One region of the Caldalkalibacillus uzonensis genome, then DNA from elsewhere that is predicted to be linked to it. Evidence: riboswitches for the same ligand, from Rfam matches in the RefSeq annotation. Region 1 holds a riboswitch; each other region holds the start of a gene.
The links. Region 1 has a riboswitch for cobalamin ahead of J2S00_RS00905 (ribonucleoside-diphosphate reductase subunit alpha). Riboswitches for the same ligand answer to the same signal wherever they lie in the genome.

Region 1 (2,204 bases):
AAGATGTTTTCCTGAAGCGGTTCAAGCAGGCATTCCGGTGGTCGGTGTACTGGGTACTGCCTTCGGCTTTGCTGGCAGGATTTGAAGTGGCATGATGACCTTCAGAAGAAACGGTGTTATGGGTGCTTTTAAAGATTTGGCAAAAATAAGTTGACATTTCATTATCCAGCAGGTATGCTTGTTCTATACTACATATTGTATTTTTTTCTTAATAAAATCAATATGTAGTATTTGAAGTGTTTCCTGGTTCTGTACCTGCAATTGAATAGGCTCGGGTAAAGGTGCCTGAGGAGGCTTAATAGGGAATCTGGTGAGAATCCAGAACTGGCCCGCAACTGTATTTGTGGACGAAATGAGAACAACCACTGTAGGCTCACTCTCCCTTGTGCAGAGTACCTATGGGAAGGCTCAGAGTAGGATGAAACATAAGTCAGGAGACCTGCCTTTACCTTATGTTTTCTGTCTCTTCGGGGATTGAGAGAAGAAAACGGAAGCGTGTCACAAATCCGGAAGAAGCCAGTTTGTGATACAAAACTGGTCTTTTATTGGCTTGTGCTTTCATGATTTGCATCCACATTTTTTGTGCTTGTTTATTTTTTTCAACCGGTTTTGTGGCCTGTGACGTTTTCACTCTTTCTCCGTTGAGAAAGGGTTTTTTTATTGTCAATCTTCGGGCTTAAAAACAAGGAGAAGGAGTGAGTGTATTGAATCTTCCTGTGATGCAAAGAGAACAGAAAGAAAAGGGTTGGGAAGGGTATGATCAAAAAGAGAGTTTGGAACGTTTGCAGAAGTGGTTATCCCAAGTAAAAAACCGCTTCCCTCACCTTGACTTTCAGGAATATGAACACAAGGCACACCGGTGGCTGGAACGTCGTTCCGACGTGACAGACGAACATTTGCTGACTCATCTGGTATTATCTGCTTTAGAACGTGTGACTGGTGAAGAGCCAGATTGGACCTATGTGGCTGCCACTTTTTATCTGTGCATGCTTTACGCGAAGGTGATCAAACACAGGGGACTGGCCATGGATCCAAACCAGCCGGTTAAATATCCGCAACATGCCCTGTATCGGTTAATCCATGACTTGTCAGAGGAAGGTCTCTACGCCCCAGAGATGTTGACGGCCTATTCAAAAGCAGAAATGGAAGAATTAGCCGCAATGATTGATTTTGACAAGGACAAGCTCTTCACCTACATCGGGATTAAAACTTTGGCCGACCGCTATCTGCTCCGCAATTATGACGATCAAATCATGGAGTTTCCCCAAGAACGGTGGATGATCATTGCCATGTACCTGATGATGGGAGAGGACCGTCACCAGCGGCTGAAGTTGGTCAAAGAAGCTTACTGGGCCTTATCCAATCTGTACATGACTGTGGCTACGCCTACACTGAGCAATGCCGGTAAAGCAAAAGGGCAACTGAGCAGTTGCTTTATCGATACGGTGGAAGACTCTTTACGCAGCATTTATGACAGTAACACGGATGCAGCCACTTTGTCCAAAAACGGCGGAGGATTAGGCATTTATCTGGGCAAGATCCGCAGCCGGGGTTCTAACATTCGCCGCTTTAAAGGCAAGTCACTGGGTGTATTGCCCTGGATGAAACAATTGAATAACACGGCAGTCAGTGTGGATCAGCTGGGTCAGCGGCAGGGTGCTATTGCTGTCTATCTGGACGTTTGGCACATAGATATCTTTGATTTTCTGGATGCCAAGTTAAACAACGGGGACGAACGTTTCCGCACCCACGATCTGTTTACCGGCTGCTCCATACCTGATCTGTTTATGGAACAAGTGCAAAAACGGGGAGACTGGTATTTGTTTGATCCCCATGAAGTGCGCCAAGTGATGGGCTGGTCCTTGGAAGATTTCTATGACGAGAAGCCGGGCCGGGGCAGTTTCAGAGAGAAGTATGCGGCGTGCGTCAACGAGCCCCGTTTAAGCAAGGAAAAAGTCCCGGCCATCGAGGTGTTTAAACGCATTCTGAAATCCCAACTGGAAACCGGCACACCGTACATGTTTTACCGCGATGCAGCCAACCGCCTGAATCCTAATAAACATGCAGGTATGATTTACGCTAGTAACTTGTGCACAGAAATTATGCAAAACATGTCTCCCACCGTTGTAGAGGAAGAAACAACACGCGACGGCAAAATCATCATAACCAAAAACCCTGGTGATTTTGTCGCGTGCAACTTGAGC
Region 2 (2,204 bases), on a different contig from region 1:
CCAGCCCTTATTCAGTAAAAATTTCGGGATAAATGAGTTTGGCAAGGGTCTCCACTCCATCCATGATGCGTGGTCCAGGACGTGTCACGGTATCGTTATCCACGTCAAACACCTGCTCGTGCTGCACGGCAGGCACTTGACTCCAGCCGTCACGACTTAGCACTTCTTCAACAGGATTGTCAACATAATAACCGTAAGTGGTAATGATCACCTCAGGTTCCAGCTGGACAATTTCTTCCTCAGTTATGGCTGCCCATCCTTCCACACCGGCAGTTGCTGCTGCATTAACGGCATTGATGGCTTCTAACATTTCATGCATAAAAGTTCCTGTCCCTGGTGTGTAAATATCAGGACGGGGGGATACTTCCACCCACACTTTCTTTGGCTCGTCTACTTCCTGTGCTTTCGCCTTAATCTCTTCCAGACGGCGCTCTAGATCACTCACCAAGGCCTCTGCTTCTTCAGTCGTGCCGGTGACCCGAGCGATCAGACGGATAGACTCATACACATCTTCAAACCTCGTGGCATCAGTATCTACCACCACAACAGTAATGCCAGCCTCCCTCAATTGATCCAGCACATCCGCATAATTGTCCTGGTGGTGAGTGGTGACAAAGATCACATCAGGCAAGAGACTTAAAATTTTCTCCACATTAATCTCCTGTGCTCCCACTTTCTCTTTTTCCAGTGCTTCCTCAGGATAATTGGAATAATCATCCACGGCGATCACTTTATCTCCCAAACCAAGGGCAAAAACCGTCTCTGTAATACTGGGGATCATGGTGATCAATGTTTGCGGTTCATCCTCAATCGTCACTTCAGTCCCTGAACCGTCAACAATGGTAGCCGGAAAAGTCCCTTCCCCTTGTGAAACTTCCTCCTGATCCGTTTCTTCTTGACCTGGCACATGCTCTTCCTGGCCATTCCCGTTGTTCCCTTCCCCATCAGTTGCTGTTCCGCATGCTGCAGCTAAAACCAGGACAAAAGAGAGAACAATTGCTAATAACCCCCACTTTTTCCATCCCATCTGTAGCATCTTCTACACCCCTTTGTGATGTTATCTATATTGTCTTGCAGATTGGCAACACCACTGTACGTCATCAAGCATGAAAAAAACACCTTTCCTTCAAGGATAAGGTGTTCACTTAAAATAGCCGGCTTACGCAGCCCAGTGCTGCACAATAAGTGCTAGTTTTAAGCATCCTTTTCCTCGAAGGATACTTAATCTGGCAAATAGGCAGGTTTCCTGACTCACGTTTCCTCGCCTTGCTTCGCCTTCCCATGAGACAAGGCTCACAGTGGCTTGTTTGAAGCAGGCTCAACGCTCACAGTGGCGGGACCGTGCCGGACTTTCACCGGGCTTCCCTTTTAACCCGAGTGATTTTCCTTCTTGAAAAACACTCAAGGCACCTATTTGCGAGATTATGTGATTTTCCGCAGAAAGATCGTGTTGCAAATCTACTATGCTGCACATCTATTATAGTTAAGTTTGTGGCCGTTGTAAATGATTAAGGTCAATGATGTTGGTTGAGAGGTTTTGTTGCTTGCTCAAACTCCTCCTGAATCTCTTGTGCAGGTTTCTGTTCCACCAAGCTGACCAGCACAATCATGACCGAGGCAACGATAAAGCCCGGCACAATACTATACAGTGTAAACTTCTCTGCAGCCTCCCATAAAATCACGGTTAAGCCACCTGAAATAATCCCAGCCATTGCACCGCCTGCAGTCATACGCTTCCAGAACAAAGAAAACAGCACAGCTGGACCAAATGCGGCACCAAAACCAGCCCAGGCATAAGCAACTAAGCCTAGTACTGTATTCTCGCTATCCCAGGCCAACATGAGTGCAATAAGGGCAATGACAAGAACAGCAATACGTCCAACCCACACCAGTTCCTTGTCGGTTGCTTCTCTGCGGAAGAAAGTCCGGTAGAAGTCTTCTGTCAACGCACTGGAGGAAACCAGGAGCTGGGAGTCAATGGTACTCATAATGGCAGCCAAAACAGCAGCCAGGAGAATACCAGCGACCCACGGATTAAACACCGTTTGCACCATAACCAGGAAAACCGTTTCAGGATCAGCCAGTGCTTGATCCCCGCCAAACATGGCAATGCCAACAAAGCCAACAATAATGGCACCGTATAAGGTGATCACCACCCATGTGACAGAAATCAAACGGGCAGCGGGAATATCCCTGTCAGAGCG
Region 3 (2,204 bases), on a different contig from region 1:
TGCTGGTGCTGGCTTATCTGTCGCAGGCAAAGCCCACGGCTCCGCTTCTTGGCGCAGCCGCTCATGGGGTGCCAGGGGCTGTTCATCTTTATCCAGCGTGTATTTACGCTGATACCCCCGAGGGGTAATCATTTTGCCGTCATAAACAAAGGTAGTCGAGTTACCGATAATCACCGTGGTTAGCATGCCAATTTCATGTTCCAGCATCTCCTTCAAAGTGGTCAGCACCACGTGCTGTCTCTCCCGATAAGCACTTTTGACCAGTCCTACCGGTGTTTCCGGCGAACGGTGAGCCAGTAAAATCTGCTGGGCTTCCAAGATTTGACGGGTCCGCCGCCCGCTTTTAGGGTTGTACAAAGCAATAACAAAATCAGCCATGGCCGCTGCTTCAATCCGTTTTTTAATCAATTCCCACGGGGTCAGATGGTCACTTAAACTGATGGTGCAAGCATCGTGCATCACCGGAGCTCCCAACAGAGAGGCACAAGAGTTGATGGCCGTTATGCCCGGGATAATTTCTACCGGCACCCCCGTCTCTTCCCGCCATCCTTTGGCGATCAGCACTTCATACACCAGTCCGGCCATCCCGTACAAACCGGCATCACCACTGGAGATCACCGCCACCTTTTTCCCTTCTTCCGCCTTTTTAACGGCCGCCTGGGCCCGGGAAACTTCCTCTGTCATTCCGGTGCTGACAATCTCCTGGCCGGTTAAAAACGGGCTGATCAACTCAACGTAAGTTTTGTAACCGATAATCACGTCGCTCTCTTCCAGGGCTTCCTTGGCCCGGTAAGTCATATTTTGCAAATCCCCCGGACCGAATCCCACAACCATGATTTTGCCTGACATCGCTTATCCCTCCATTCTTCAGATTCACTCTCCCAACGATGGTTCGATCACTACCTCTTTTTTCAATTGGATCAATAATTAAAAGCTTCTGATTGAAGTCTTCCCGAAGAGGTTACAATCCTTTGTTAGCTGAAGCTTTTTACGCATGTTTAAGAAAGTATAGAAACATATACTTTCTTAAACTGTAAAAAAAGACACCCTTCCCACGTGGAAGCGTGCCGTTGAAAAGGAATGATGAATCCATCTGCTACTTGGCCTTAAGTTTGCCCCATCAGAACACGCGCATGGGGCCACCCACATCGCCTGTGACGGATCCAAGGCCACATTCCCCATCAACTCTCCTATCCGCGTAGGAAGCTGACCAGTCCAACAGAGGCAGGTCTCCTGACTTATGGCTCATCGATTCCCATCTCCCTTCCCAGGTGATACACCCAGTGGTTTCATGACGGGTCTCTCCCCAAATACAGTGGCGGGACCGTGCCGGATTCTCACCGGACTTCCCTTTTAAGCCCATTGGGCAACCCATGGGCACCTCTGCTGATCCTCTATGCAGTTGTAGCCAATATAGTAGAGTAAATAATCACCAAGCAAGCAAAAAAGCCCTGGCCGGAGGACCAGGGACTGTGCATCTTTGTCTAAGCCAATCTATCTGTTCACCCATCAGACAAGTACTAACTTGGCAAAGATCTCCGTTACAGAGAGTAAAAAACGGCGAACAAAATGAAGGCATTATGACACCTTCCCCTTTATCCTTCCCACCGAAAGATAAAGTGACACAAGCTCTAAAAGCAGGTCTCCTGGCTCGCGCTTCATCTTACTCTTGCACCTTCCCGGTTGCTTTACAACCGGTGGTTTGCTGCAATTTCATCCACGCTCACAGTAGCGGGGGCTGCATCGGATTTTCACCGATTTCCCTATTATCCCAAATGCATAGGTATCCGGGCACTTTTAGAGCAGGTGTATATAATTTTCTTAATTCTATTAAACAAAAAATGTTCCCGTCTGACAAGCCCTATTTTTCAATATGAACCAGTTTCATAAATCTGAGCCCAACGGCTCAAAGGATTTTATTTGTACAGCCGAAAATCTTTTATATATGGCTCAAAACAGGGTGGGTTACTTCTTTTTTGCCCTTGTGCTACAGAGGCCACCGCCCACCCTGCTTATGCAGTTGCCAGGTTTTATTCTATCATTTTTTATTATTTTCTCTATATTAAAACCTCAATACTTATTCACCCTTTGCTTGCGCTGTAGAAATGATTTTTCTATTTCGCTCTTGTCGTTACTCCAATTGTCATTTATCATTAAAATAATGGATTAGTATCAATTCACGGATAGATCGTTGAAACTGTTTG

Region 2: another riboswitch for cobalamin. It lies ahead of J2S00_RS05520 (ABC transporter substrate-binding protein); the one in region 1 lies ahead of J2S00_RS00905 (ribonucleoside-diphosphate reductase subunit alpha).
Region 3: another riboswitch for cobalamin. It lies ahead of cobJ (precorrin-3B C(17)-methyltransferase); the one in region 1 lies ahead of J2S00_RS00905 (ribonucleoside-diphosphate reductase subunit alpha).

The regions. Positions count from the first base shown of each region.
Region 1 is NZ_JAUSUQ010000001.1:180,811-183,014, forward strand. Features, by position in the region: gene J2S00_RS00900 (hypothetical protein) at 1-85, shown strand, start outside; cobalamin riboswitch at 263-461, shown strand; gene J2S00_RS00905 (ribonucleoside-diphosphate reductase subunit alpha) at 720-2,204, shown strand, end outside.
Region 2 is NZ_JAUSUQ010000003.1:189,252-191,455, forward strand. Features, by position in the region: gene J2S00_RS05515 (FecCD family ABC transporter permease) at 1-45, opposite strand, end outside; gene J2S00_RS05520 (ABC transporter substrate-binding protein) at 8-1,036, opposite strand; cobalamin riboswitch at 1,220-1,429, opposite strand; gene putP (sodium/proline symporter PutP) at 1,515-2,204, opposite strand, start outside.
Region 3 is NZ_JAUSUQ010000003.1:245,690-247,893, forward strand. Features, by position in the region: gene cobJ (precorrin-3B C(17)-methyltransferase) at 1-849, opposite strand, end outside; gene J2S00_RS05785 (hypothetical protein) at 1,121-1,249, opposite strand; cobalamin riboswitch at 1,207-1,400, opposite strand; cobalamin riboswitch at 1,620-1,814, opposite strand.